DNA from 2 places in the Dorea formicigenerans genome. Region 1 is predicted to be linked to the other one. Evidence: riboswitches for the same ligand, from Rfam matches in the RefSeq annotation. Region 1 holds a riboswitch; the other holds the start of a gene.
The links. Region 1 has a riboswitch for FMN ahead of NQ560_RS03420 (ECF transporter S component). Riboswitches for the same ligand answer to the same signal wherever they lie in the genome.
Positions count from the first base shown of each region.

Region 2: it holds a riboswitch for FMN, as region 1 does, so the genes downstream of both, ribD (bifunctional diaminohydroxyphosphoribosylaminopyrimidine deaminase/5-amino-6-(5-phosphoribosylamino)uracil reductase RibD) here and NQ560_RS03420 (ECF transporter S component) in region 1, are expected to answer to the same signal.

Region 1 covers NZ_CP102279.1:676,156-691,506, forward strand. Annotated here, with positions in the region: gene NQ560_RS03415 (pyruvate carboxylase) at 1-2,614, shown strand, start outside; FMN riboswitch at 2,679-2,808, shown strand; gene NQ560_RS03420 (ECF transporter S component) at 3,026-3,658, shown strand; gene NQ560_RS03425 (ABC transporter substrate-binding protein) at 4,156-5,328, shown strand; gene NQ560_RS03430 (branched-chain amino acid ABC transporter permease) at 5,479-6,363, shown strand; gene NQ560_RS03435 (branched-chain amino acid ABC transporter permease) at 6,373-7,440, shown strand; gene NQ560_RS03440 (ABC transporter ATP-binding protein) at 7,442-8,203, shown strand; gene NQ560_RS03445 (ABC transporter ATP-binding protein) at 8,254-8,964, shown strand; gene NQ560_RS03450 (cytidylate kinase-like family protein) at 9,104-9,718, shown strand; gene NQ560_RS03455 (MATE family efflux transporter) at 9,785-11,113, opposite strand; gene NQ560_RS03460 (YqfO family protein) at 11,651-11,980, shown strand; gene NQ560_RS03465 (winged helix-turn-helix transcriptional regulator) at 11,983-12,735, shown strand; gene NQ560_RS03470 (peptide deformylase) at 12,736-13,146, shown strand; gene NQ560_RS03475 (PhoH family protein) at 13,263-14,633, shown strand; gene NQ560_RS03480 (HD domain-containing protein) at 14,691-15,323, shown strand.
Region 2 covers NZ_CP102279.1:833,340-848,690, forward strand. Annotated here, with positions in the region: gene NQ560_RS04265 (FtsX-like permease family protein) at 1-2,989, shown strand, start outside; gene NQ560_RS04270 (DUF5721 family protein) at 3,070-3,549, opposite strand; gene NQ560_RS04275 (MATE family efflux transporter) at 3,780-5,147, shown strand; FMN riboswitch at 5,239-5,353, shown strand; gene ribD (bifunctional diaminohydroxyphosphoribosylaminopyrimidine deaminase/5-amino-6-(5-phosphoribosylamino)uracil reductase RibD) at 5,534-6,661, shown strand; gene ribE (riboflavin synthase) at 6,643-7,308, shown strand; gene NQ560_RS04290 (bifunctional 3,4-dihydroxy-2-butanone-4-phosphate synthase/GTP cyclohydrolase II) at 7,348-8,565, shown strand; gene ribH (6,7-dimethyl-8-ribityllumazine synthase) at 8,591-9,064, shown strand; gene NQ560_RS04300 (SGNH/GDSL hydrolase family protein) at 9,155-10,153, shown strand; gene NQ560_RS04305 (DHHW family protein) at 10,140-12,476, shown strand; gene NQ560_RS04310 (pseudouridine synthase) at 12,506-13,246, shown strand; gene ligA (NAD-dependent DNA ligase LigA) at 13,200-15,161, shown strand; gene clpX (ATP-dependent Clp protease ATP-binding subunit ClpX) at 15,180-15,351, shown strand, end outside.

The DNA of each region.
Region 1 (15,351 bases):
AACACTGGAGTTTCTGGTAGACAGAGATAACAATCCATACTTTATTGAAATGAATCCTCGTATTCAGGTAGAGCATACAGTCAGTGAGATGGTGACAGGAATTGATATCGTGCAGGCTCAGATCCTGGTTGCAGAAGGATATGCTCTTGATTCAGAGGAGATACATATTAAATCGCAGGAAGATGTTACATGTAACGGATATTCTATTCAGACTCGTGTTACTTCTGAAGATCCGGCAAATAACTTCCTGCCGGATACAGGTGAGATGACAGTATATCGTTCCGGTTCCGGTAATGGTATCCGTCTGGACGGTGGCTGTGCATATGTCGGAGCCGTTGTATCACCACACTATGACAGTCTGCTTGTAAAGATTATTTCTCATGACCGTACCTTTGCAGGTGCAGTGAGAAAATCCGAGCGTGCCCTTCAGGAGATGCGTATCCGTGGAGTTAAGACAAATATTCCGTTCCTGATCAATGTGCTGAACCACCCGACATTCCAGTCCGGTCAGTGTTACACAACATTTATCGAGGAGACACCGGAGTTATTCCGCCTGACACACAGCCTGAACCGTGCGACTAAGATCATTGAGTTTATCGGTGATCGTATCATCAATTCTGACATGGGTAAGAAGAAACAGTTCGACAACCGTATTCTGCCGACATTTGACCATGATAAACCGGTCTATGGTGCAAGAGATGAATTTTTAAAACTTGGTGCAGAAGGCTACATGCAGAAGATTTTAAAAGAAGAAAAGCTTTATGTTACAGATACAAGTATGCGTGATGCGCAGCAGTCACTGGTGGCAACACGTATGCGTAGCAAAGATCTGTGCGGTGCCGCTTATGCGACAAATGCATTTATGCAGAACGCATTTTCAGTAGAGGCATGGGGAGGTGCTACGTTTGATACAGCGTACCGATTCCTGAAGGAGTCACCGTGGAAACGTCTGACAACTTTAAGAGAGCGTATGCCGAACACATTGATCCAGATGTTGCTTCGTGCGTCCAATGCCGTTGGATACAGCAACTATCCGGACAACCTTGTAAAAGAGTTCATTCAGATCTCAGCAGAGAATGGAATCGATGTATTCCGTATTTTTGACAGTCTGAACTGGATCGAGACTATGAAACTGCCAATCGAGGAGGCACTTAAGACTGGAAAGATCGTTGAAGGTGCAATCTGCTACACAGGAGATATTACAAGTCCGAACGAGACAAAGTATACATTAGATTATTATGTGAAGATGGCGAAAGAACTGGAGTCTTTAGGATGCCATTCTATTGCGATCAAGGATATGGCAGGACTTCTGAAGCCGCTGGCAGCAAAAGAACTGATCAGCACACTGAAGAGAGAACTTCATGTACCATTACATTTGCATACACACGATTCCACGGGAAATGGTGTAAGTACTGTTATGATGGCGGCAGAAGCCGGCGTAGATATTGTCGACCTGGCAATTGAGTCTATGTCATCACTGACCAGTCAGCCGTCTATGAACGCAGTAGCAGAGGCACTTCGTGGAACAAGACGTGACACAGGCCTGAAGCCGGAGGAACTGACAGAATTAAGTCACTACTACAGCCGTGTGCGTGAAGTATATGCACCATTTGAAAGTGATATGAAATCTCCAAACACAGAGATTTACAAATATGAGATTCCAGGAGGACAGTACTCCAACTTGCTTGCACAGGTAACAAGTATGGGATCACCAGATGATTTTGAAGCAATCAAGGGACTTTACAAAGACGCCAATGATCTGCTTGGAAACATCGTAAAAGTAACTCCAACTTCCAAGGCAGTCGGTGATCTGGCTATCTTTATGTACAAGAATGGCCTGACAAAAGATAATATTCTGACAGAAGGTGCCGGATTATCCTATCCGGATTCCGTCGTATCTTATTTCCAGGGTATGATGGGACAGCCGTATGGTGGATTCCCGAAGGAACTGCAGAAGATTGTCCTGAAAGATATTAAACCACTGACAGAACGTCCAGGTGCACTTCTCCCGGCAGTTGATCTGGATCAGATTAAGAAGGATCTGTGCGAGAAATATCATTATGAGGATCGCTCAGAAGCAGATATGTGCAAGAAAGCAGTCAGCTATGCGCTGTATCCGAAGGTATATGAGGACTATTGCGAACACTTTGAGATTTACAATGATGTTACAAGATTGGAAAGTCACGTATACTTCTATGGCCTTAGAAAGGGTGAGGAGACTTACTTGAAGATTGGCGAAGGAAAGGAACTTCTGATCAAATATCTGGAAGCAAGCGAGCCGGACGAGGACGGATACCGTACATTGATGTTCCAGGTAAATGGATCTATCCGTAACGTTAAGATTCTGGATAAGAAACTGGAGATCAAGACAGATCGTAAGCTTAAGGCAAGCAAGTCCAATCCGAAACAGCTTGGAGCAAATATCCCAGGTATCGTAGGAAATGTTCTTGTCAAAGAGGGAGATCCGGTCAAAGTCAATACACCGCTTCTTACTCTGGAAGCTATGAAGATGGAGACAATCGTTGTATCTACGATCGAAGGTGTTGTAGACAAGATTTATGTAAAACCAGGTGAGACAGTGCATCAGGACGATCTGATGATGTCCTTCCAGTAAAAAGATTTTTGAAAAAAGCCTTGAAAAGGACTAATCAGAGGATTATAATCAAATACAGATAAGAGAGATTCTTCGGGGCAGGGTGTAATTCCCAACCGGCGGTAAAGTCCGCGACCCGCTGTGTAAGTGTATGCAGTGGCTGATCTGGTGAGATTCCGGAACCGACAGTAAAGTCTGGATGAGAGAAGAATTATGGTGAATGTATGTCAGTCCCCCGAAGCGTAAGCGTCGGGGGATTTTGTGTTGTCAAGCATACGACAAAAAGGTTCGGTGGACCTTTTTTAGTGATACATTCTAAAGAAGCATAGTTCCAAAAGAAGTATTCTTTCTTACTTAAAATAAAAGAGGGCAGTGCCTGAGGTTTTCATTTGCACAGCTCAGACACACCGCAGATAAAAAGGAGAGAAAGAAATGAGTACAAATGTAGCAACACAGAACAAGTCAAACACAGCAGGTATGTCAAAAGTAAGATTCATTACCCAGGTGGGAATGCTGGGGGCAATTGCAGTTATTTTAATGGCATTTGAAATACCGCTTCCATTTGCACCGGCATTTTACAAGATTGATTTCAGCGAAGTTCCGGCACTGATCGGCTGCTTTGCAATGGGACCGGCAGCAGGAGCAATGATCGAACTTATTAAAATCGTATTACATCTTCTGATCAGTGGAACATCTACAGCAGGTGTCGGTGATATTGCCAACTTTGCAATTGGTTGTGCCTTTATCCTTCCGGCAGCATGGATCTATAAAGCAAAACACTCCAGAAAAAGTGCAATGATCGGAATGGCAGCAGGAACTGTATTTATGGCATTTATCGGTTGCTTTTTAAATGCATATGTATTACTTCCGGCTTATGCAAAAGCATTTAGCATGCCAATCGATGCGCTGGTAGGAATGGGAACAGCAGTAAATGGTCATATTACGAATTTACTTACATTTGTCGTATTTGCAGTAGCACCATTTAACCTTTTGAAAGGTGCAATGGTATCTGTTGTGGTACTTCTGATTTACAAGAAGATCAGTCCAATTCTGAAAATGAGATAATATTCCTGAAATCCAACATCATTATATAGAAGGAAAATATTAAAAAATAGCAGGTGGATATATGGCACTCAATGTCAGGGTTTAAATATGACATTGAAAGCGATATGTTTACCTGTTATTTTTTATATCAGTTGGGAGATGACTCCGCCTCTATAGGTGGTGAGAAACAAGCTGGTATCAGTGGTGGGAGTCAATCCCCCAGCTGATATAGCCTCCGGCAGGGCGCACATTGTCCGGTGGACAATGGTTTTGCGCCGACCGAAACGGAGTGTAGACTTGCAGAGGTGCGCAGTAGAAGTATGTCATGCAATTGCATGACGCGCACCTCGCAGCAAGAATGCCGGGGCATTCTTGAAATTAAGAAATTGTATTTTCTATTATGAAAAAAAGATTGTACTGATAAAAAAACAGAGTGAAATCTAAAATTTTCATTGACAGACGGAAAAGAAGGAGATATTATAAGGTCAATACAAAAACAGAGTTGGAGGCTAGGAATTATGAAATTTAAAAAAGTTGTAAGTGCTGTATTAGTATCAGCACTGGCAGTCAGCATGATGGCAGGCTGTGGTTCTAAGAGCGGAAGCTCAGATTCAAAATCAGATGTATTTAAAATTGGTGGAATCGGACCGATGACAGGAGATGCAGCAGCATATGGTGAAGCAGTAGACAACGGTGCAAAGCTTGCTGTAGAAGAGATTAATAAAAATGGTGGAATCAATGGTAAGCAGGTTGAGTTCAAGACAGAAGATGATCAGGCAGATGCAGAGAAAGCTGTGAATGCTTACAATACTCTGAAAGACTGGGGTATGCAGATTCTTATGGGAACTGTAACATCTGGTTCTTGTACAGCAGTAGCATCTGAGACAGACAGTGATCACATGTTCCAGATCACACCTTCCGGAACAGCAGTAGAGAGCGTTCAGGATCACGACAACGTATTCCGTCTTTGCTTCTCAGATCCTGAACAGGGAACAAAATCTGCAGAGTACATTGCAAAGAACAAACTTGCAACAAAGATAGCAGTTATTTATAACAGCTCCGATGTATATTCTAATGGAATTTACACAAACTTCGCAGCAGAGGCTAAGAAAGAAGGCCTTGATGTTGTAGCAGCAGAAGCATTTACAGCAGATAATAAGACAGACTTTTCTGTACAGTTAAAGAAGGCACAGTCATCAGGAGCTGATCTTGTATTCCTTCCAATCTACTATCAGGAAGCATCTGCTATCTTACAGCAGGCAGCTAAGTTAGATTATCATCCGACATTCTTTGGATGTGATGGACTTGACGGAATCCTTGGTGTAGAGGGATTTGATAAATCTCTTGCAGAGGGAACGATGCTTCTGACACCTTATGCATCTGATGCACAGGATGAGAAGACTCAGACATTCACAAAAGCATATGAAGATAAATACGGCAATACACCAATTCAGTTTGCAGCAGATGCATATGATGCAATTTACGCTATCAAAGCTGCAGCAGAGGAAGCTGATGTAACACCGGATATGGATTACTCAGAGATGTGCGACAAATTGATGGACGCTATGACAAAGATCAAGATTGACGGTCTGACAGGTGTAGACGGAATCACATGGGAGAAGAACGGTGAGCCGAACAAGGCACCTAAGGGTGTTAAGATTGAAAATGGTGCATATGTATCCATGGACTAATTCAGCCCGATAAGTTAAAATAGTGATAAGCGGCTGCTACAGAATTGCTGTGGCAGCCTTTCTCACATATTGCATCATAGTTGGGGCTTTTGCCCCCAACATCATTATAATTGAGAGGTAAAAATTTTAGTTAAAGGAAGGAGAAGAAAAATGAGTTTTATATCTTATCTCATTAATGGTATCAGCCTTGGAAGTGTATATGCGATCATCGCTCTTGGCTATACCATGGTATACGGTATTGCTAAGATGTTGAACTTCGCCCACGGTGACGTTATTATGGTCGGAGCATATATCGTATTGACTTGTGTGACAGGCGCAGGTCTGAATCCAATTGTTGCAATCATTATTGCGACGATCGCCTGCACAATTTTTGGAGTTGTAATTGAAGGAGTTGCTTATCGCCCGCTTCGTAATGCGGCATCTCCACTGGCAGTTCTGATTACAGCAATCGGTGTCAGCTACCTGCTTCAGAACCTGGCACTTCTGATTTTTGGTTCTAATACGAAATCATTTCCAGAAGTCATCAAATTGCCGAACTTGAAACTGGCAGGTGGAAAGCTTACAATTACAGGAACAACCATCCTGACAATTGTACTATGTATTGTTATTATGGCAGGTCTGATGCTGTTTATTAATAAGACAAAAGCAGGTCAGGCAATGTTAGCCGTATCCGAGGACAAAGGTGCAGCACAGCTTATGGGAATTAATGTAAATAAGACTATTTCCATGACATTTGCAATCGGATCCGCACTTGCTGCAATCGCTGGTGTACTGCTTTGCTCTGCATACCCAAGCCTGACACCTTACACAGGTTCCATGCCTGGTATCAAGGCGTTCGTAGCAGCCGTATTTGGTGGAATCGGTTCTGTACCGGGAGCGCTGATAGGAGGAATTATTCTTGGAATCATTGAGATTCTCGGAAAAGCATACATTTCTTCACAGCTTGCAGATGCAATCGTATTTGCAGTTCTGATCGTGGTACTTCTTGTAAAACCTACTGGAATTCTTGGTAAGAATATCCAGGAGAAAGTGTAGGTGGCAGGAATGTTAAAGAATATGAATAAAACAACAAAAAACAACATGATTACATATCTTATGGTAATCGTAGTTTACGCAGTAATCCAGGTACTTGTTACAAGTGGAAGCCTGTCTAGCTTATTTACAGGATTACTTGTACCAATCTGTACTTACATCATTTTGGCAATTTCTCTGAACCTGGTCGTAGGTTTTCTTGGAGAACTGAGCCTTGGACATGCCGGATTCATGTGTATCGGAGCATTTACAAGTGCATTTTTCTCTAAATGCATGAAAGGTGTCATTGAGCCGGATCTTTTAAGATTCATGATTGCTCTTCTGATCGGAGCAGTGTGCGCAGGAATTTTCGGAATCCTAATTGGAATTCCGGTACTTCGTCTGAATGGAGATTACCTGGCAATTGTAACACTGGCGTTTGGCGAGATTATTAAAAATGTAATTAATGTCTTTTATATTGGCAAAGATTCTAAAGGATTCCATTTTTCAATGAAGGATTCCGTGTCTTTGAACATGGAGCCGGATGGAAAGATTCTTCTGAACGGACCACAGGGAATCAGCGGAACACCGAAAGACAGTACATTTACTATCGGATTTATATTAATTCTGATCACACTTGTCATTGTTCTGAATCTGATCAGCTCCAGAACCGGACGCGCGATCATGGCGATTCGTGATGACCGTATTGCAGCAGAATCCATAGGGATCAATATAACAAAATATAAACTGATTGCATTTTCTCTGTCTGCAGCAATTGCAGGAATGGCTGGAGTCCTTTACTCACATAATCTGTCATCGCTGATGGCAACACCACAGAACTTTGGTTACAACATGTCTATCATGATTCTTGTATTTGTTGTTCTGGGAGGAATTGGAAGTGTGAGAGGTTCTATTATTGCAGCAGCAATCCTGACACTGCTTCCGGAACTTCTGCGTGGACTGTCCAATTACCGTATGTTGATCTACGCAATTGTACTGATTGTCATGATGCTCTTTAACTGGGCTCCGAAAGCAATTGAGTGGAGAGAAAAACATTTGGCAAAATTCAAACAGAAAAAAGCAGTAAAGGAGGAAGCATAAGATGGCATTATTAGATGTAAAAAATCTGTCCATTTCCTTCGGAGGACTGCGTGCAGTAGACGGGTTTGAAATGCAGATCGAAAAAGGGGAACTTTACGGACTGATCGGACCGAACGGAGCCGGTAAAACAACGGTATTCAACCTTCTGACAGGTGTGTATAAGCCAAATGAGGGAATTATCAAACTGGATGGCGAGGATATTACCGGTAAGAAGACGATTGACATCAACAAAGCAGGTATTGCAAGAACATTTCAGAATATCCGTCTGTTTAAGCAGTTATCAGTACTTGATAATGTAAAAGTCGGACTTCACAATCACTATAAATATTCTACATTGGAAGGAATCTTACGGCTTCCAAAATACAAAAAAGTAGAGAAAGCCATGGATGAGAAGGCTATGGAAATCTTGAAGGTTTTTGATCTTGACGGTGAAGCAGATGTGCTGGCAACGAACCTTCCATATGGTAAGCAGAGAAAGCTGGAGATTGCCCGTGCTATGGCAACAGAGCCGAAGCTTCTTCTTCTGGACGAGCCTGCCGCAGGTATGAACCCGAATGAGACGGGAGAACTGATGGAGACAATCCAGTTCGTGAGAGAACATTTTGGAATGACAATACTTCTGATCGAGCATGACATGAAACTGGTATCCGGAATTTGCGAAGAACTGACAGTTCTGAATTTCGGTCAGGTACTGGCACAGGGAAAAACAGCAGATGTGTTGAATAACCCTGAAGTTATTTCTGCATATCTTGGAGATGAATAAGAGAACCGGAAACAAACGTAAAGAAAAGCCAGACAGGAGGAAATAAGAATATGGCAATGCTTGAAGTAAAGGATTTGGAAGTATATTACGGAATGATCCAGGCAATCAAAGGCATTTCGTTTGAAGTAAACCAAGGAGAAGTTGTGGCTCTTATCGGAGCAAATGGAGCCGGAAAGACAACCACACTTCATACAATTACAGGTCTTCTTCCGTCAAAGAAAGGAACTGTAACATTTGAGGGACAGGATATTACAAAAGTACCTGCTCACAAAATTGTATACATGGGAGTCGCACACGTACCGGAAGGACGTCGTGTATTTGCAGATCTGAGCGTATACCAGAATCTGAAAATGGGTGCATACACAAGAAAAGACAAAGAGGAGATTGAACAGACGCTTGCTATGGTCTATGAGAGATTCCCTCGTTTGAAAGAAAGAAAAGACCAGAGAGCCGGAACACTCTCCGGTGGCGAGCAGCAGATGCTGGCAATGGGACGGGCGCTTATGTCAAAACCGAAACTGATTGTCATGGACGAGCCTTCTATGGGACTATCACCAATCTTTGTAAACGAGATCTTTGACATTATCAAAGAAGTAAGAAAAACGGGAACGACAGTACTTCTCGTAGAGCAGAATGCGAAGAAAGCTTTGGAAATCGCAGACCGCGCCTATGTACTGGAGACAGGCAAGATCCTGCTTAGCGGAGATGCAAAAGAGCTGATGAACGACGATGCAGTTAAGAAGGCATATCTTGGTGAGTAGATGGCAAATGTGTAGAAGTTCAGGGAAGAGTAATGTTTTCTTCTATGAGTTTCAGATTGAGGCTTGTTAGAGCAAGACTTGCATAAATGAGATGTTACATTTAAAATGTAAGTAACAGAAAAAGATTGGGGGAATTGCTATGAAAAGAGTAGTAATAACAATCAACAGACAGTATGGAAGCGGTGGAAAGACCATCGGGTACATGCTGGCAGAAAAACTCGGAATTCCATGCTACAGCAGAGAAATCCTGCAGCGTGCCTCCGAGGAAAGTGGTATTAATGAGAGTATGTTCAATGCACGAGATGAACGCCTGAAAAGGTTACCGAAATTCCTGCTATCCACCAACGTATATAGCGGAGAACTCCTTCCACCGGAAAGCAAAGAATTTACATCAGATCAGAATCTCTTTAACTACGAAGCTGAGATCATTAAAAAATACGCAGCAGAAGGTTCTTGCGTATTGATCGGACGATGCGCTGACTTTGTCTTAAAAGACGATCCGGATATGATCAGCGTATACGTTCATGCAGATCACGATTTCCAGATGAAATCCGCATTAGAGCGTGTCAGCATGAGCGAAAAAGAGATGGAGAAATACATCGAACGAACCAACAAATACCGTTCAGACTTCTATCATTATCACACAGGAAGAAGCTGGGATGATGCAGAAAATTATGACCTGTGCATCAACAGCGGAAAACTTGGATTCGAGAAGACAGTAGAGTTGATTGAATCTTATATCAATATAAAATAGTAAGATGGGGACGTAGCACTTTGCAAAAGTGTAACGTCCCCATCAACGATTAAGGGTGTCCCCAATTTAGTGTTTCAGACTTTTTCTATAGATCCACACAGAAGCTATTGCGCTGATAAGTTCTGTGATCCAGAATGCATTCCATACTCCGACAGCACCCCTGATACGGCTTAAAATAAATGCCGCCGGCATAATGATAACTACATAACGCATCAGAGAAATGAGCAGTGATTGTACCCCTTTTCCGAGGCCTTCCAGTGCGCCGGAAGCAGTAACGGAGATACTGGAAACAATAAATCCGGAGCTGATAATGCGAAGTGCAAGACCGCCCGCCTGAATTGTTTCAGGATTCGTAGTGAACATTCCGATAAGATCATTTGCAAAAAACAGACACAGAAGTGTTCCGCCTGCCATGATTCCACCACACATAAGCAGTGCCAGACGGAAAATTTTTCTTACTCGATCCATTTCTCCGGCACCATAGTTGTAACCAATGACTGGACGCATTCCCTGGACAATTCCACTTGCCGGAAGATAAAGGAACGTCTGCAATTTGTAGTAAATCCCAAGCACTACGACGTAAATGTCGGAGTAGGCGGAGAGAACACCATTAAGAAATGATACTAAAAATGAAGGCAGAGCCAGGTTTAAAATGGCTGGTATGCCAATTGTGTAGAGCCTAAAATCCAAGGATCGCTGAAGGGGCAGACAAGATTTTTTTAGCTTTACCGGAAGTGGCTTCTTCACATAATAGATTAGATAAACAATTACAGTAATAATCTGTCCGATGCCGGTTGCAAGCGCAGCACCTTTAATTCCGAGTTTTGGGAAGAATCCAATTCCGAAAATCAGTAGCGGATCCAGTATGATATTGGAAATACAGCCGCATAAAAGTGCAAACATCGTCTCATTCATTCGTCCTACAGCCTGAAATATTTTCTCAAAAGCCAAACTGATCATAATCACTGGCGCGAACAAAAATACAATTCTGGAATATTCTAATCCAAGTTTTATAACATTTTCATCTTTCGTAAATGCTCCTAAAAATGTTGGCATAATTGCAATGCTGATGATCAGAGCAAGAAATCCATGTATCACTGAAAGAATCATTCCGTGAGTTGCGGAAGCATTTGCATTTTCTTTATTGCCAGCTCCAAGATGGAATGCGATCATAGCGTTGATTCCAACGCCAAATCCAATGGCAGTTGCATTCACAAAGTTCTGTACCGGAAAAACCAGTGACAGGGCAGCCATTGCCTGCTCATTGATCTGAGCTACGAAAAAACTATCTACAATATTATAAAGCGAGTTCACCAACATTGAAATGACCATGGGAAGTGCCATAGAAGTCAAAAGTGGCAGAATCGGCTTTTCTTTCATAAATGTATCATTCATAAAGATTTCCTCCTTAAAAATGTGTTAAGCAAATTATTTCGGACATACAAAAAGCCGTACAATTATAAAAAGCCTATAATTGTGCGGCGAAAAAAAGTTGAACTGAAAAAGTCCACACTGTAGTTTTTAGAATATGTAATTTATAAATGTTATCACTAATCTGATAAATGGAATCAGATTAGCGAAATAAGAATATCATAAAGATTTTTATACGTCAACCTGTCATTTTTATAGGACACCTAAATCTGTAAACTATAACTATAAGAAAGCAAAGAAACAATGGAAACTATATAAATTACAGATTATGTTCAAGGAGGAAGCAGAAGATGAAAGGTTATGCAACATCAGAAGGTTACATGGGATTAGTGCAAGGAAGATATATGTTATTCGCAAGTGAAGTAGATTATAGAGAATATATGGAGGATTAGATAAAATCCTTTTGAAATTGGGCGGAAGATTACATGTGTAATATAGAAGACGAGGTACTACTATTGTGATACAATGGGAATAGATTATAATGTGAAAAGAGGTATTTCCATGGACTTTAAGTATTGTAAATTAGAAATCTTCCTTCCGCCATCTCACCTGGAAGTTTTACAGAAAGCTCTCCAGGAGGTTGATGCGGGACACATCGGCAATTATGATTCCTGTATGTCTGTGAGTCCGGTGACGGGCTACTGGCGTCCGCTTGACGGCTGTAATCCATATATAGGGACGAACGGAGAAATCAGTTGTGAGCCGGAGCTGAAAGTAGAGGTTACAGTATACACAGAAAATGTTGATAAGACAATCGAAGTGGTAAAAGCAGTTCACCCGTATGAAGAGCCTGTTATTAATGTGATACCACTTTGGAGGACAAGCTTTTAGTTATGGATATCATTGAACGGGACATTTATGCCCTGATTGCCTCTGGCGATGGAATTAAAGCACGGGAGATTGCTAAGAAACTGAATAAAGACAGAAGCACAGTGAATCATTATCTTTATAATTCGCCTTATATGAAGGATTTGTGCTACCGTAATGAGAATTATGAGTGGTACGGACTAATCAGGCAGAGCAGACCACACGTGGGGCTGGGTGATTATAGTGGATATTATGGAACAGTAGCTGAGTTTCTGGAACTTACTGAGGATGAATGGTTTCAGATGTTGACGGAAGGCTGCAGGAAGATTGGACGGAATCTTAACGATACAAGAGGACTATTCCATTCATTTCGGGATTCTTATGAGGTGATGAAGAATCTGTTTGCAGATCTTAGTGATGCAGATGTAAAGTTTGATGACTGGGAAATTCTATTTGAATTGCGAATTAAGAAATCCAGATACATAAGAATTTATGCGGACGTGCTGGTGATTACAGAGAATTATGTATTTTCGCTGGAGTTTAAGATGAATGATAAAATACTGGAAGAAGAAATGTCTCAGGCTGCCAAGTACAGCCCTTATCTGGAAGTGTTATTTGGACCGCAGTATGAAGTAATACCAGTACTTGTATTAACAAAGGCGGAGGATTTGTATCAATATGCAGAATTGCCGGGAACAACAGCCGAACTTCCGGTGTGTTCCGGGGATATGTTATTTAATATATTTGATGAATACTTAGGATTTTTGGAGGGAGAATAGATGGTAAGAGAAGTTGTGCATGACGTTTTATTTTTAGGGCAGAAGTCTGAGCCTGCGACGCAGGCGGATAAGCAGGTTGCCATAGATTTATTGGATACTTTGAAAGCTCATGAGGAGGGCTGTGTCGGTATGGCAGCTAACATGATTGGTGTCAAGAAGCGGATTATTGCAGTGAATATGGGATTTATGAATGTTGCCATGTTCAATCCGAGAATTGTGAAGAAAAGTGGTTCTTATCAGACAGAAGAAGGATGTTTGTCACTGATTGGCGTGCGTCCATGTACTAGATATCAGGAGATTGAACTCGAGTATCAGGACATGAACTGGAAAAAACAGCGTCAGAAATATACTGGTTGGATTGCACAGATCATTCAGCATGAGGTGGATCATTGTAATGGAATTATAATTTAATTTACGTATATTTTACTGAATCATGAAGCAAAATCAATATTCTCTTGTTATATTAAATGATGCAAGGTCAACAACTTGCAGAATAAGGTTGAAAATGCAGAGCAGGAGAGATGTTGATGATTAAATCGTATGTGATTGATACTAATATATTGATTCAGGCGCCGTATGCATGTCAGTGTTTTGAAGAAAACCGGGTTATTTTACCATTGGTCGTACTGGAAGAATTGGATGGACTCAAGAAAGCAGAAGGTGAAAAAGGGGCAAACGCCAGACGGGCCATACGTTTCTTAGAAAAGCTTCGAATGAAAGGTGACTTGCTAAAGGGAGTAGAGTTGGAAAATGGTGGTTTTTTAAGAGTCGAGGCTAATTGTGTCGGAGTGGAACTCCCTGAAAGTTTGCCGGAAGATAAAGCGGATAACAGGATTTTGAAAGTCTGCAAAGGGATTTCTGATGAGGAAAAACCAGTAGTACTTGTGACAAAGGATCTGGTGCTTCGAATAAAAGCTCAGATTATGGGGATTGAGGCGCAGGATTTTAGTACAGAGCAGGTAATTGCAGAGGAAGAACAGTATAGTGGCAGACAACAATGCTTTGTAGCGGAGGATAAGTTCAAAGATTTTAAGAAAAAAGGAGTTTCTGTCAAAGAATTATATTTGTCAGATGAAATGGGAAATAAAATTCAACCGGAACTTGTGGAAAATGAATTTATTATTTTAAAAGCAGATCAGTCGTTGAAGAAAACACATCTTGGAAGAGTGGAAGGTAAGAAAGTTGTGCCTTTAAAATACAAAAAGAGTTTACCATATGGAGTGAAGCCGAGAAATTCAGGTCAGTATTTCCTTCAGGAAGCACTTATGAAACCGGCTGATGAGGCACCGCTTGTGATTGTAAAAGGTATGGCAGGCACGGCTAAGACATTTTATTCTCTCGCAGTTGGTCTGGAGAAGATCTTGAATAATCCGACGGGGGAATATCGCAGAATTCTGATTTGCAGACCGAATGCACAGTTTGATTCGGATATTGGATTTTTGCCGGGAGATGAGCAGGAGAAGATATCACCGCTAATGCGCCCAATCATGGATAATCTGGAGCAGTTAATTGATTCTGATGAGGAAGCCCGTTATCAAGATGAACAGGAACTTCAAGGAAAAATAGAAGAAATATTTGCCAGAGGAATCATACAGGCTGAAGCAATGAATTTTATAAGAGGACGTTCATTTGTAAATACATATTTAATCATCGATGAAGCTCAGAATATGACACCAAATCAGGTGAAAGGAATTATTACAAGAGCCGGAAAAGGAACGAAAATTGTGCTGCTTGGAGACCCGAATCAGATTGACCGCCCATTTCTTGATGAGAGAACGAATGGTCTTAGTTATGCATCGGAGTATATGAAAGGAAGTCCGCTTTGCTATCAGATTACGATGTCAACAGAAGAATGTGAGCGATCGGAACTGGCGATGGATGCAATACAAAGATTATAAAAAAAAGAAAGGAAAGAAATTTACTTGGATAAAATAACTTATAAATCAATCAAAAAGATGCCGGAGGTGAATGCGTATATTGAACAGGGAAATAGAGTTTTAGGAATCTTAGGATATACAGAACATTCCAGAGGACATGCAGTAAAAGTTGCCGAGACAGCAGGAGAAATTTTGGAAAAATTAGGATATAACGAACATACAGTAGAACTTGCCCAAATTGCAGGATATATGCATGATATGGGAAATTGTGTCAACCGTGTAGATCATGCACATAGTTCTGCCCTGATGGCATTTCAGCTACTTCGGGAATGGAAGTTTCCAGATGAAGATATCGCGGCAATTGTCAGTGCAATCGGTCAGCATGATGAACAAACTGGGACTGCAGTAGATGCTGTTTCTGCGGCATTGATCCTGGCAGATAAGACAGATGTCAGAAGAAACCGTGTAAGGAATCCAATCAAAGAGAATTTTGATATGCACGATCGTGTTAATTATGCGGCAGTTGCCTCCAGTCTTCAGGTTAATGTTGAGAAGAAAGTGATCTTATTGGAAATTGAACTTGATGAAGAAATATGCTCCATTTTAGATTATTTTGAAATATTCCTACAGCGCATGCTGATGTGTAAAAGAGCAGCAGAAATACTAGGATTAAAATTTAAAATGAAAGCCAATGGAAATAAAATCTGTTGATTATAAAGAATAAAAAAGTATAAATAAA
Region 2 (15,351 bases), 160 kb from region 1:
TGACGGACGGATGCCCCAAAAAGCAGGGGAATGTCTGGCAGACCAGGATGCAGGATATAAGGTCGGAGATACAATTAAATTGCGTTCCGGAACGTCTGATGAGGTTACAGATACTCTGACGACAGATACGCTGAAAGTTGTCGGCCTTTGCAGCAGTCCGATGTACATTTCTTATGGCCGCGGAAGTGCAACGATTGGTACCGGAACTATCAGTGCATTTGTCATGGTGCCGGAAGAGACGTTTGATATGGACGTATACACGGAAGTATATGTACAGGTCAAAGGTGCAAAAAATGAAGTAGCATTTACGGACGGATATGATAAGAAAGTAGAGAAAGTCCTGGATCAGATTGAAGATATTACGGACGAACGAGCCGAAATTCGAAAGCAGGAGCTGGTAAATGAAGCACAAGAGAAGATTGACGAGGCGAGAGAAGAACTGGAGCAGGGCAGAGCGGATGCAGCTTCGGAACTTGCGGATGCGGCGGCTAAGATAGCAGACGCCGAGGAGCAGTTGACGAGTGGAAAAGCACAGATCACCAGTGGTAAAAAGCAGATTGCCAGTGCTAAGAATACATTGAGCAAAAAAGAAAGCGAACTGGAACAGGCACAGAATCAATATAATGCCGGACTTGCACAGCTTCAGGAAGGTGAGGCGCAATATGAAGCCGGACTTGCACAATATGAGGCTGCGAAACCGGAAGCTGAGGCGAAAATCCAGACTGGAAGAGAAGGACTTGCAGCGCTTCAGCAGATGATTCAGGCAGACCAGCAGACATTGACGAAAATTCAGCAGGGGATCGAGACAGTAAATTCTGAATTGTCAGCATTTGACCAAATACCTGAGGATCAGCTTACAGAAGAGCAGAAGTTGCAAAAAGAACAATATGAACGACAGCTTACCGAGCTTAAGGAAAAAGAAGCTGGCATGCAGCAGAAGATTTCCATTGAACAGCAGAAATATGATGAGAGTAAAGCCGAACTGGATGCTGCCCAGAAGCAGCTTGATGACACTGCAGCAACTCTGGCTCAGACGAAGTCAGAGCTTGACGCTGCGAAGGCTTCTTTAAATGGTGTTCCGCAGCAGCTTGCAAGTGGAAAATCCCAGATTCAGTCCGGATGGGCTGAAATTCGAAAGCAGGAGAAGAAGCTGGAAGAGGGAGCGGCAGAAATCGCGGAAAATGAAGCGAAAGTTGCAGAGGCAAAAATTGAGTATGCCAATGGTGAAGAGGAGGCTGCCCAGAAGATTGCAGAAGGCGAACAGAAAATTGCGGACGCAGAGGCAAAGATTCAGGACATCGAAAAACCAACCTGGTATGTCTATGACCGTGATACTTTGACTGAGTATTCCGGGTACGGAGAAAACGCGGAGCGTCTAGGTGCAATTGGCCGTGTCTTCCCGGTATTATTCTTTCTTGTCGCGGCGCTGATTAGTCTGACCAGCATGACGCGAATGGTAGAAGAACAAAGAACAGCAATCGGAACCATGAAAGCACTTGGATATAGCAAGATGTCCATCGCGAAGAAATATCTTGGATATGCGTTGATCGCGACAGCAGGCGGCAGTGTATTGGGCGTGCTGATTGGTGAAAAGATATTGCCATATATCATTGTCTATGCATATGGAATATTATATCAGCATATTACACATATTCTGGTCCCATACCAATGGATCTATGCCTGGATGGCAGCGGCGGCAGCAATTGTATGTACAATGGCAGCAACATTTTTTGCGTGTTACAAAGAACTTGTAGCACAGCCGGCAGTACTGATGCGCCCACCGGCACCTAAAAATGGACAAAGAGTTTTCTTAGAAAGAATAAAATTTATTTGGAAACATTTAAGTTTCACATGGAAGTCTTGTATCCGTAACTTAACCAGATATAAGAAACGATTCTTTATGACAGTTTTTGGAATTGGCGGTTGTATGGGATTGATGCTGGTTGGATATGGAATCAAAGATTCCTGTTATGAAATTGCAGAACTGCAGTTCCGGGATATTCAGATGTATGATGGAAGTGTCTACCTGAAAGAAGACATTTCAGATGAGACAAGACAGAATCTCCTGGATTATATGAAGGACGATTCGGACATCAGTCATTATATGCAGACCAGCATGAAGAATGTAACACTTGTCAATGGAAAGAATAAACGTGATACTTATCAGGTCGTATTTTCGGAACCGAAAGACGTAAAAGATTATTTTGATTTCCACGACCGGAAATCAAAAGAGGAATATACGCTTGATGATGAAGGTGTCATTATTTCTGAGAAAACCGGAAAGCTTTTGAATGCAAAAGCAGGGGATACCATTGAAATTAAAGACGAAGAGAATGGTAACAAGAAAGTAAAAATTGCCCATATTTGCGAGAACTATATGGGACACTATATTTTCTTCACTCCTTCTTATTATGAAAAAGTGTATGGTGAGAATTCGGAATATAACAGTATTTTCTTTGCAGGACAAAAAGGAGATACGCAGGAAGACTATAACAAGATTGGTGAAGACATTCTGACTCAGGACGGAGCGCTTAGCGTCAGCTATATGCGTGATATTGAAAAACAGTTGGACGATATGCTAAAAAGTCTGAATCTGGTTATTGTAGTACTGATCATTTCTGCAGGAATGCTTGCATTTGTCGTACTATATAACCTTAATACTGTTAATATCACGGAGCGGCAGAGGGAACTGGCGACCTTGAAAGTACTAGGATTTTATGATCTGGAAGTGGCAGAACACGTATATCGTGAAAATGTACTTTTGACATTCATCGGAGCGGCGGTAGGAGTGGTGCTTGGAAAATTCCTGCATGCCTTTATCATTGATACGGTGGAAGTAGACACAGCCATGTTCGGAAGAAATATTAACTTTTCAAGTTACATGTACAGTCTGCTATTTACAATTCTGTTTTCATTGATCGTAAATGGAATTATGTATTTTAAATTGAAGAAGATTGATATGGTAGAATCACTCAAGAGTATTGAATAAATGGAATTGAAGCCAAGATGTAAGAAAAACTCCTTCCATGGATAAACTGTGGAAGGAGTTTTTATAATCATATATCAAAACTATTCCATATCAAAATCAAGCTCCTGACTGGCAAAGAATTTCTGGACATATTCGTCCCAGGCTTTTTCTACGCTTTTATCCATGGTAAATGTATTCATGGAAGTCCCGGTGATGCATTGAAGTGCCAGTCCGTCATAGCGGAAATTAAGATACAGTCCCTGGATTTCCGCAGGGCGGTAGGTCAGATCATGCTCAGTGAGAAAGGATTCGAACTGATCTTTTGCTAGAGATAATATGAATTTGAAATTTAACGGAGTTTTCTTTCCACGGATTACCTGGAAGAAAAAATCGCGCACTTCTCCCCAGGTGGAATACTCCTTTTCAAAAGCTTCATCAAAAAAGTCTTTATGGATTCTACCATCTACCTGGAAACGGTTAAAAGTAGTTACTTCTCCCTCAATCAGGGAAAAAGTATCAAATGTTGGTTTTAAAAGCAGGTGGGACATACAGACCTTTGCTTTCAGATTAAGAACGATCATAGTGAAAACCTCTCTGGATAATTATTAGAGATATTATAGCATAATTTTTGTAGCATTATAATTCTAATTTTTAAAAAAGCCTTTCAATAAATTTTAAATCGAGTATAATATATTTCTATATGACATAGACTTGGGGAAGGCATAATGCCGTTTGCGGATATGTGCTGGCTGAAAATAAGCGCAGATTTGCAAAAGATATACAGAAACAATGAGGTAAGAGAGGAAAAAACTTGGGGAAAAAGACAATAGAAGAAAATACGATCACGGAGGGGATTATCTGGAAGCAGCTTCTGATATTTTTCTTCCCGATCATGCTGGGAACTTTAATCCAACAATTATATACAACCGTGGATACGATTATCGTCGGACGTTTTGTGGGGAAAGCGGCATTAGCCAGCGTAGGCGGTCCGGCGGCTGTTTTATCAACGATTGTTGTTACATTTTTTAATGGACTGGCAAATGGAGCGGCAGTTGTCATTGCGCAGTATTACGGAGCGAAAGACAAAGGAAGACTGCATACAGGACTTCATACTGCATATTTATTTTCCATTGTGGTCAGCCTCGTAATATCTGTAGTGGGAGCAGTGCTGACACCATGGCTGCTTAAGATCATGAACACTCCACAGGATATGATGGCATCATCAACTACATATTTACGCATTTATTTTATGGGAATCTTATTTACGCTGGTCTATAATATGGGAGCGGCAATCATGAGAGCAGTCGGAGATTCCAAAAGACCGCTTCTTTATCTGGTGGTCTGTTGTGTACTGAATATAGGTCTGGATATATTCATGGTAGTTATATTAAAAATGGGAATTGCAGGAGCAGCACTGGCAACCGTATTTTCCCAGTGTGTCAGCGCATTTCTTGTGACCTGGTCTTTGACAAAAGACTATGATTCTATGAAACTACAATTCAGAGAACTTCGCATGGAAGCATGTGTTCTAAAAAGAGAGTTGAAAATCGGTATACCGGGAGCTCTGCAGGCATGCGCTTATGGAGTGACCAATGTAGTCATTCAGGCATCAATCAATAGCTTTGGAACGGATACTGCAGCAGGATGGGCGGCTTATGGAAAATTAGATTTGATTTTCTGGACAGTATCCAGTGCACTGGGAGCTGCGGTCACAACATTTGTCGGACAGAATTATGGCGCAGGTAAGTGGGACCGGGTATATAAGAGTATCCGGGTAAACATTGGTATTTCTTATGTATTTACAGGTATGATCATCTTTACATTGTATGCATTTTGTGAGCCAATGTATCACATGTTCACAACGGATCCGAAGGTGATCGACATAGGTGTGTATATGCTCCGGTTTCTGGTGCCGAGTTATCTGCTCAGCATTCTGCTTGAAAACCTGGACGGTGGACTTCGCGGAGTCGGAGATGTACTGTGGCCTACGATATTTACATTTGGAGGATTGTTTTTAATACGACTCCCGTGGGTTATGATTCTGACTCCGATTTATCATAAGGTGGAGATTTTGCTGATCAGTTATCCTATTGCATGGGGAGGAACACTTCTATTCGTAATACCGTATTATTTCTGGAAGAAGAAAAAGTGTTTTAACAAAATATGCAGTGAAAAATAAAACGAAATTTATGGATTTTTGCGAAATAATTCTCAAAAGTCAAAAAATTCTTTACAAATAAGCAATAAAGTATTATTATACAAAAAAAGATAGAAATCTTCAGGGCAGGGTGAGATTCCCTACCGGCGGTAAAGCCCGCGAGCCGAGAGGCATGATTCGGTGAGATTCCGAAGCCGACAGTATAGTCTGGATGAGAGAAGAAGACGGTACATATAGTTTTAGTTATGAATGCGGTATCGAGGCTCTGAGATGGTAGACCATTTCAGAGCTTATTTACTTTCGCAGATAATTAGTCATGAAGTTGTGATTAAAGTACCAGTGAACAAAACCCCTGTAGATCATCTGCAGGGGTTTTGTTCTAAGATAAAAAGAAAGAAGGAATGTATGTGACAGACCAGGATTATATGAAACGTGCAATAGAACTTGCAAAAAAAGGAGAAGGATGGACGAATCCTAATCCGATGGTCGGAGCGGTCATCGTAAAGGATGGACGTATTATCGGCGAAGGCTATCATGCCAGATGCGGAGAGTTGCATGCGGAACGAAATGCAATTGCTTCTCTCACTGAATCAGCCGAAGGGGCAACGCTGTACGTTACATTGGAACCATGTTGTCATTATGGAAAGACGCCGCCGTGTACGGAAGCAATTTTAGAGCAGAAGATAAAAAAAGTAGTGATTGGATCCAGAGACCCAAATCCGAAAGTGGCAGGAAAGGGAGCGAAGATATTAAGAGATGCCGGTGTAGCGGTTGTGGAAGATTTTATGAGAGACAAATGTGATGAATTAAATCCAATATTTTTTCATTATATAACGACCAAAACACCGTATGTAGTTATGAAGTATGCAATGACGTTGGATGGAAAAATTGCAACAAAGACAGGAGCTTCAAAATGGATCACCCAAGAAGCCGCACGCAGAGAAGTACAGTATATGCGTCATCGGTATATGGGAATCATGGTCGGGATAGGAACGGTACTTGCTGATGATCCAATGCTGAATGTCCGGGTAGAAGGGCTTAAAAGTCCGGTCAGGATTATCTGTGACAGTAAGTTAAGAATTCCACTGGACAGCCAGATTGTAAAAAGTGCGAGGGAGTACCGGACGATTGTAGCCTATGCAGATCTGGAGAATGTAGAGAAGAAAAAAGAAATTTTGCAGACAATGGGAGTGGAAATCGTATTTTGTCCGGATATGAAAAAACATGTTAATCTGAAGCATTTGATGGAGTATCTGGGAAAAGAAAATATCGACAGCATTTTACTGGAAGGTGGAGGAACTTTAAATGACAGTGCATTACGGGCCGGAGTTGTCCAGGAGGTGCAGGCATTTATTGCACCAAAAATCTTTGGCGGAGCAGGAAGCCGGACTCCGGTGGATGGAATTGGGATAGAGCTTCCGTCTCAGGCAGCGGTACTAAAGTTCAAAGATATCTGCCAGATTGGAGAAGACCTAAAAATTACCTGTCAGGTCTTAAGAAAAGAACAGGAGGAATTATGTTTACAGGAATTGTAGAAGAAGTGGGAAAAGTCCGTTATATTCAGTTGAATGGGAATTCAGGGGTATTGGCGGTGAAGGCAGCAAAAGTACTGGAAGGTACGAAAATCGGAGACAGTATTGCGGTAAATGGAGTATGTCTGACAGTCACTTCCCTGCAGCCTGACGGATTTACGGCAGATGTCATGGCAGAGACGATCAGAAGGAGCAGTCTTGGAAATTGTAAGATTGGAAGTTATGTAAATCTTGAACGGGCAATGGCAGCGGATGGAAGATTCGGAGGCCATATTGTGAGCGGTCATATTGACGGAACAGGAGTTATCAGGTCAATGATCCAAGAGGAAAATGCAGTCTGGGTATCCATTAAAACTTCACAGCGGATATTAGATCTGATCGTGGAAAAGGGGTCTGTCTGCATCGATGGAATCAGCCTGACGGTTGCGAAGGTAGATGATGAAGGGTTTCAGGTATCAGTCATTCCACATACAGGGGAAGAGACGATACTTCTGAAAAAAGCATCCGGAGATCTTGTGAATCTGGAAAATGACATAATCGGAAAATATGTAGAAAAATTAATGGGGATTGGAAAAAAAGAAGAGTCCAAATTGGAACATGAGAAAAAGACAGGAATTACAATGGAGTTTCTGGAAGAATTTGGATTTTAAATATACAGCAACAGAAAAAGAATAACGGAGGAAGAACAGATGGAACAAAAGTATCAATATAATACAGTAGAAGAGGCAATCCGGGATTTACAAGATGGAAAGATCATTCTTGTTACAGATGACCCGGACAGAGAAAATGAAGGAGACATGATCTGTGCTGCTCAGTTTGCGACCCAGGAAAATATTAATTTTATGGCAACGCATGCAAAGGGACTGATCTGTACGCCGATGAGTGCAGAACTGGCAGCAAAGCTTAATTTTCCACAGATGGTTTCAGAAAATACCGATAATCATGAAACAGCATTTACGGTATCGATTGATCACGTAGATACAACAACCGGTATATCGGCAGCAGAACGTGCATATACAATGATGAAATGTGTGGATGATACATCAAGACCAGAAGATTTCAGAAGACCGGGCCATGTATTCCCGCTGGTGGCAAAAAAAGGCGGTGTACTTGTGCGTAACGGTCACACAGAAGCAACGACAGATCTTGTAAGACTGGCGGGGCTGAAAGAATGTGGCGTATGTTGTGAAATCATGAAAGAAGACGGAACGATGATGCGTACATCAGAACTCTGGGAGCTGGCTCATAAGTATCATCTTACATTTATCACAATCAAAGATTTGCAGGATTATTTAAGAATTCATGAAAAGCATGTAAAAGAAGAGGCGGTGGCAGATCTTCCAACACAGTATGGAGAATTTAAGATTCATGGATATGTGAATGACATTACAGGAGAGCATCATCTTGCTTTGGTAAAAGGAGAAATCGGGGAGGGAGAAAATGTACTTTGCAGAGTCCATTCAGAATGCCTGACCGGAGATGCTTTTGGTTCTCTTCGCTGTGACTGCGGATTGCAGCTTCAGACGGCAATGCGCCAGGTGGAGGAAGAGGGAAGAGGAATCATTCTCTACATGAGACAGGAGGGAAGAGGAATCGGACTGATCAATAAAATCAAAGCATATGAACTTCAGGAACGTGGATATGATACAGTCGAGGCGAATGTTCAACTGGGATTTGCCCCAGATCTCAGAGAGTACTGGGTCGGAGCTCAGATTTTATCAGACCTGGGCGTGAAATCCTTAAGACTTCTTACCAATAACCCGGATAAAGTCTATGGGCTTCAGGATTTCGGACTGGAAATTAAGGAAAGAGTACCATTAGAGATCCAGCCACAAAAATATGATCTGAATTATATGAAAACAAAACAGGAAAAAATGGGACACATTTTCAAAGAAATACAATTATAAAAAAGAATGCAGGAGGAAGAAGAACATGAAACAGATTCAGGTAATTGAAGGAAAAGTAGTAGCACCAGAGGGAATGAAAGTCGGAATCGTAGCAGCCAGATTTAATGAAATTATTGTCAATAAGTTATTAGGCGGAGCTGTTGACGGACTTGTGAGACATGGTGTAGAAGAAGAAAATATTACAGCAGCATGGGTGCCGGGAGCATTTGAAATACCAATCACAGCGCAGAAAATGGCGCAGTCAGGAAAGTACGATGCAGTCATCTGCGTAGGTGCAGTTATTCGTGGAGATACATCTCATTATGATCTGGTATGTAACGAGTCAGCAAAAGGAATTGCACAGATCGAGCTTGCAACAGGTATTCCTGTTTTATTTGGAATCATTACAACAGAAAATATTGAACAGGCAATTGCACGTGCCGGAAGTAAAGCTGGAAATAAAGGTTATGATTGTGCGTTATCAGCAATTGAGATGGTGAATCTGATAAAACAGTTATAAAATTTGACTTTTATTCTTATACAAAGTAAAATAAACTATGTATGTCTTTTTAAAGATGTACATAGTTTATTTGTTTATTGGAGAATGAAAATGTTTGAAAAGAATAAAGAAAAAATGAAGGAAAAAATGGAGCCGGATAAAGTGCTTCGTTTTGCGATTGTTGCGGTAATCCTCTTGTTTTTGATCGGTGCGCTGATTATTGGAACACGAATGATGAATCCGCGAGTGGATGCAACAGAAGGAGTAAAGAAACTGACAGAACTGGAAGATGCCAATGTTCAGAAGATTGATGCCAAGATTCAGGAATTAGAGCAGACAGAAGCAGATGAGGCGGCAGCGTGGAAAGCAAAGTCTGCAAAAGAAAAAATGGATGGCTGCATTGTGCTTGGCGACAGTACTGCACTTGGCTTCAGACAGAATGACATCTTGAGTAAGTCGCAGGTGAAGTCAAAGGATGGAGCAACGGTCAGCGATGCGGAAGGTTCCGGATTAAATGAGCTTTTGACAGCCGTAACAGAAGCAGAGACTGCACCACAGAAGCTTATCCTCTGTATCGGAAGAGGAGATGTAGCAGTCAGTGGAGAGACAGCGGATGCATTTGCAGCGAATTACAAAAGCTTTGTTGAGCAGGTGAAAGCAGCATTGCCGGATACGAAAGTTTATGTATGCAGTATCCCGGCATACCTGTCACTGACAAGTACAGGTGATGAGACAGGTTCAGCCGATTCAGATACTGATTCAGATTCAGATACTGATTCAGATTCAGATGCTAAAGATACAACTGACAACTCGGATCTTAAGAGCAGTACAGATTCTAAGAGCAGCACAGATTCTAAGAGCAATAGTGATAGTGATACATCATCAGATGATAGTAGTTTGTCCAAGATGAGTACCGCGCTGGATGTAACTTCATACAATGAAGCTTTGAAGGCTCTTTGTAAGGAAGAAAAAGTGAAATATGTAGACACAACAGATCTTACGGACGCTTCTTATTATGGGGAGGACGGAAGTACAATGACAAAAGCCTATTATGAGGCTTGTATTAATAAAATTCTGGAGGCAGCGTTTAGAAATTATGTTATTCAATAGTATCGCATTTATATGTGTATTTTTACCAGTTATTTTCATATTGTATTATCTGCTTCCGGGAAAGATAAAAGACATTGCCCTGGTTGCAGGGGGAGCAGTTTTTTTTGCATGGGGAGCCCCGGTCAATCTGGTCGTTCTGGCATTTTTTATATTGTTTAATTATGCTGTAGGAATTCAGATGGAAGGCTACATGCGAAGAAGAAGGAGTACGGAGCAGTTATTTGCTGGAAGCATACTGATTAATATTATAGTATATGTGTTCTTTGCATTTATCGGACAACGCGTGGGCTTTATTTCGGAAGTGCCGGTCGGAATAGGAATCTGTATCTTACAGGTGCTTTCTTATCTGATTGAGATTCACCGGGGAAATGTAAAGGCTCAGAAAAGTATTCTGGATTTTGCTGTTTACATAGCAATGTTTCCGTTGTTCCTGGCAGGACCGGTCGTAAAATATCCGCAGATCCGAAAGGAATTAAAGACTCGCAAATTGTCCTGGGCAAAGGCTGGCGAAGGAATTGCTTTATTTGTATGTGGTTTTGCAAAGAAAGTTATCATTGCAGATTACCTGGCAGATTCATTCACCAAGATCATGTCTTTGAAGGCAGGCGAGTTGTCTGTGTTTGGTGCATGGCTGGGATGTGCAACCTTCATGTTCCAGATTTACTTTGCGTTCAGTGGATATTGTGATATGGCAGTGGGACTTTGCAGAATGCTTGGATTTGATGTGAAGAAAAATTTCCGCTATCCATATGTAGCACGTAACATAACAACATTTGTACGACGTTTTAACAGCTCTGTTTTTGCATGGTTCTGGGATTACATCTGTGAACCACTCTGGGGCGGCTGGCTTGGAACACTTGTATCCGGAATTCTGATGGGACTTTGGTATGCAGGTATGTGGAAGAATGCACCGTGGCAGGTAACGGTCACAGGTGGATTGCTCTGGGGTATCTACCTTGCATTCTGGCAGATCGTGGAGCGTTATGCATTGCCATTTTTAAAGAGATTACCACCTGTGCTTGGACAGATTTATACATGGTTTTTCACAGCGCTTGGCTGGGTATTTTTCTTCGGTAAGACACCGGCAGCGTCATTTGGTTATCTGAAAGTGATGTTTGGATTTGGCGGAGGCGATGTGGTTGGTATCATGGGAAGATATCTTTTCCTTGGAAATGTGCTCGTTCTTGTAGTGGCATTTCTTGCAAGTACACCACTTCCGAATCTTATCTGGAAGAAGATTCTGGTATTTGGAAAGAAAGATAAAAAAGAAAAGAATAAAAAACGTCTGGAGCGAGGCAGAAGTGCAGTATTTGTATTCGCAGCCGTGATTATGATCCTGTGTCTTGTGAATGTGACAGGAGCAGGAAGGACATTTTTCAAAGAGACGGTGAAAGATACCCAGGCGAAACTGGATACAGTTCTTGGAAGACGGGACGTGAACGGTGTGTACCGAGGAAAGAACCAGTATCTTCTGGCGGATATTAACAAGCTGGATGAAAAGAAGATTCAGGCAAATGTGGACGCGATTACAGCGCTTGCCGAGGATTATTCCGATGTGCCGATGTATATGGCACTGATTCCGGATGCTGCAAATGTATGGGCAGATAAGCTTCCTTCTTATGCTCCGGTGGAAGATCAGACAGTGCAGATTGCACAGATTCAGAGCATGCTTGGAGACAGTGTGAACTGGATTGATGCACAAGGTGTTCTAAATGCGAATAAAGATAAGGAAATTTATTACCACACAGATTCCCGCTGGACAACGCTTGGAGCTAGTCTTGTATGGCAGCAGATTGCTTCAGATCTGGGGCTTGACACTTCGAAAGCACCGGCTTTAAAACCTTATGTAGTGACCGGTGATTTCAGTGGAAATCTTTCCCGAACAAGTGGATTTGAAAGTGGATACCGTGAACCGATTTACGCATATTTAACGGAAAATGCTTCCGACAACACGCAGATGGTGGCAAGTTATGAGTCTGAGGGCATAAAGACAGCAGAGCTTTATGACCGTACAAAACTGGACGAACCTGATGCGTATGAAGTATTTCTCGGTGGAGATTATGATAAAATAGATATCCGCACGACAGCAGACAGCACGGACCGGCTGCTTCTGGTGAAGGATTCCTTTGCAGACTGTATGATTCCATTTTTAATTCCATATTACAGGGAGATCATCGTGGTAGATGCAGATTATTATCAGAAGCATGTGTCGGATCTGTTAGATAAGAATAAAATTACAAGTGTGCTGTTTTTGTACGATTGCAATAATTTTGTACAGGATGACAAGCTGAGTAGTATTTTGACAACGGATAAGGCAGAATAGGAACTGCAAAGTAATTGGAGTGTTAGTAAATGATAAGATTAAATAAATACCTCAGTGAGGCAGGTGTCTGCTCCAGAAGAGAGGCGGACCGTCTCATAGAGGCGGGACGTGTGACGGTGGATGGTGTACGGGCTGTACCGGGCATGAAAGTGTCAGAGGAGCAGAAAATCTGTGTCGGGAAAAAAGTGATCCAGGGTGCAGAACAGAAGGTTGTTCTGGCAGTCAACAAACCGGCAGGTATCGTGTGTACCGGGGATATGAAAGTGAAAAATAATATCATACGTTTCCTGCATTATCCGGTGCGCGTAACCTATGCAGGAAGACTGGATAAAGATTCGGAAGGCCTCCTTATTATGACAAATGATGGAGAACTGATCAACAGTATGATGCGGGCGAGATATCATCATGAAAAGGAATATCATGTCCGCGTGGATAAAGAAATTACTTCAGAATTTGTGCGGCAGATGTCAGAGGGTGTGCATATACAGGACGTGGAAAAGAATCTGGATGCGGTAACAAGACCATGTGAGGTAAAGCAGATTGGAAAGTACACATTTTCCATTATTCTGACACAGGGGCTGAACCGTCAGATCCGGAGAATGTGCGAAGCACTTGGATATAAAGTGACAAAGCTTGTAAGAATAAGAATTATGAATGTAGAACTGGGAAGCTTAAAGAGTGGAGCAGTGCGAAAAATAGAAGGACAGGAGTTAAAGAAGCTATATGAACAGGCAGGAACGCATGAAGGAACTGGTGGAGCTTTTGAATAAAGCATCAAAAGCATATTATCAAGACGCAGAAGAAATCATGAGCAACTATGAGTACGACAAGCTTTATGATGAACTTCAGGAATTGGAGCGTGAGCTAGGGATCACACTTTCCAACAGTCCGACGGTGCGAGTCGGATATGAAGTGGTCAGTGAACTCCCAAAAGAACGGCATGAAAGCCCAATGCTTTCTTTGGACAAGACGAAAGATGTAGAGGAATTAAAGAATTTTGTGGGAGATCAGAAGGCACTGATGTCCTGGAAAATGGACGGACTTACCATTGTTCTGACTTACCGGGGCGGACATCTTTTTAAGGCAGTCACTCGTGGAAATGGAGAAGTAGGCGAGGTCATCACAAACAATGCAAAAGTCTTTAAAAATGTACCGCTTCAGATCAGCTATCAAGGTGAGCTGATACTGCGCGGCGAAGCAGTGATCGGCTATAAAGATTTTGAGAAGATTAATGAACAGATTCAGGAAGCAGAAGCCAAATATAAAAATCCGCGTAATCTCTGCAGTGGTTCTGTACGCCAGCTGAACAGTGAGATTACAGCAAAAAGAAATGTAAAATTCTATGCATTTACACTGGTCAGTGCAAAAGATGTGGATTTCCACAATTCCAGAGCCTGTCAGATGGAATGGCTGAAAGAGCAGGGATTTGAAGTAGTAGAATACCACGAAGTAATAAGAGACACAGTAGAGGCGGAAGTTATTAAATTTTCAGAAAAAATTGCCGAGAACGATTTCCCGTCCGACGGACTTGTGTTAGTATATGATGATATAGCGTATGGAAGATCACTGGGGCGGACGTCTAAGTTTCCACGAGATTCATTTGCATTTAAATGGGCTGATGAGATTCGCCAGACAAAGCTTTTGGAGATTGAGTGGAGTCCATCTAGAACAGGACTCATCAATCCGGTCGCTATCTTTGAACCGGTGGAGCTGGAGGGAACGACAGTGAGCCGTGCTAGTGTCCACAACATCAGTATTATGGAAGAACTGGAACTTGGTGTGGGGGATGAGATTGAAGTTTATAAGGCTAATATGATCATTCCGCAGATTGCACAGAATCTGACAAGAAGTGGTGTGAAAGATATTCCAAAAGTCTGTCCGGTCTGTGGCGGCAAGACAGAGATTCGCCAGGTCAGCAATGCAAAAGCACTGTATTGTACCAATCCGGAATGTCAGGCAAAGCATGTCAAAGCATTTGCACTTTTTGCGAGCCGTGACGCTTTGAATATTGAAGGTTTGTCAGAGGCAACGCTGGAGAAGTTTATTGACCGTGGATTTATAAAGGAATTCACAGACATTTTCCATTTGGATAAATGGCAGGAAGAGATTCAGACTATGGAAGGTTTTGGAGAAAAATCCTACAAGAACCTGATCGCAAATGTGGAGAAAGCAAAAGTGACGACACTTCCGAAAGTAATCTATGCACTTGGAATTCCGGGAATTGGTCTTGCAAATGCGAAGGTCATCTGCAGAGAATTTTCCGGTGATGTGGATCGTATGATTCATGCTACTGCAGAAGAACTTGCAGAGATTCAGGGAGTAGGCGAAGTACTTGCCGGCGCATTTGTAACTTATTTTCAGGATGAGAAGCATGTAGAAAGCTTAAAGCGACTGATTGCAGAGCTTGAGATTCCAAAGGAAGAAGAATCAGAGAGTCAACAGATCTTTGCCGGAGTGAACTTTGTTATTACCGGAAGTGTGGAACATTTTGCAAACAGAGGAGAGGTCAAGGAACTGATTGAGAGCCTGGGAGGAAAAGTTACGGGATCTGTCACTTCCAAAACAAATTACCTAATCAATAATGATGTGACATCGACTTCATCAAAGAATAAAAAAGCAAACGAACTGGGAGTTCCGATTATTTCGGAGGAGCAGTTCATTAAGATGGTAGAGGAACAAAAGTAGGAAAGAAGGGAAAGAACCATGTCTGAACAGGATTATGTAGATACAATTGATAACAACGATAATAATAGCAATGACAATCATAACGATGATGAATATGAGAAAGTCTGCTTTGTCTGCCACAGACCAGAGAGTGTGGCTGGAAAGATGATCAATCTTCCGAACAATATGTGTGTGTGCAATGACTGTATGC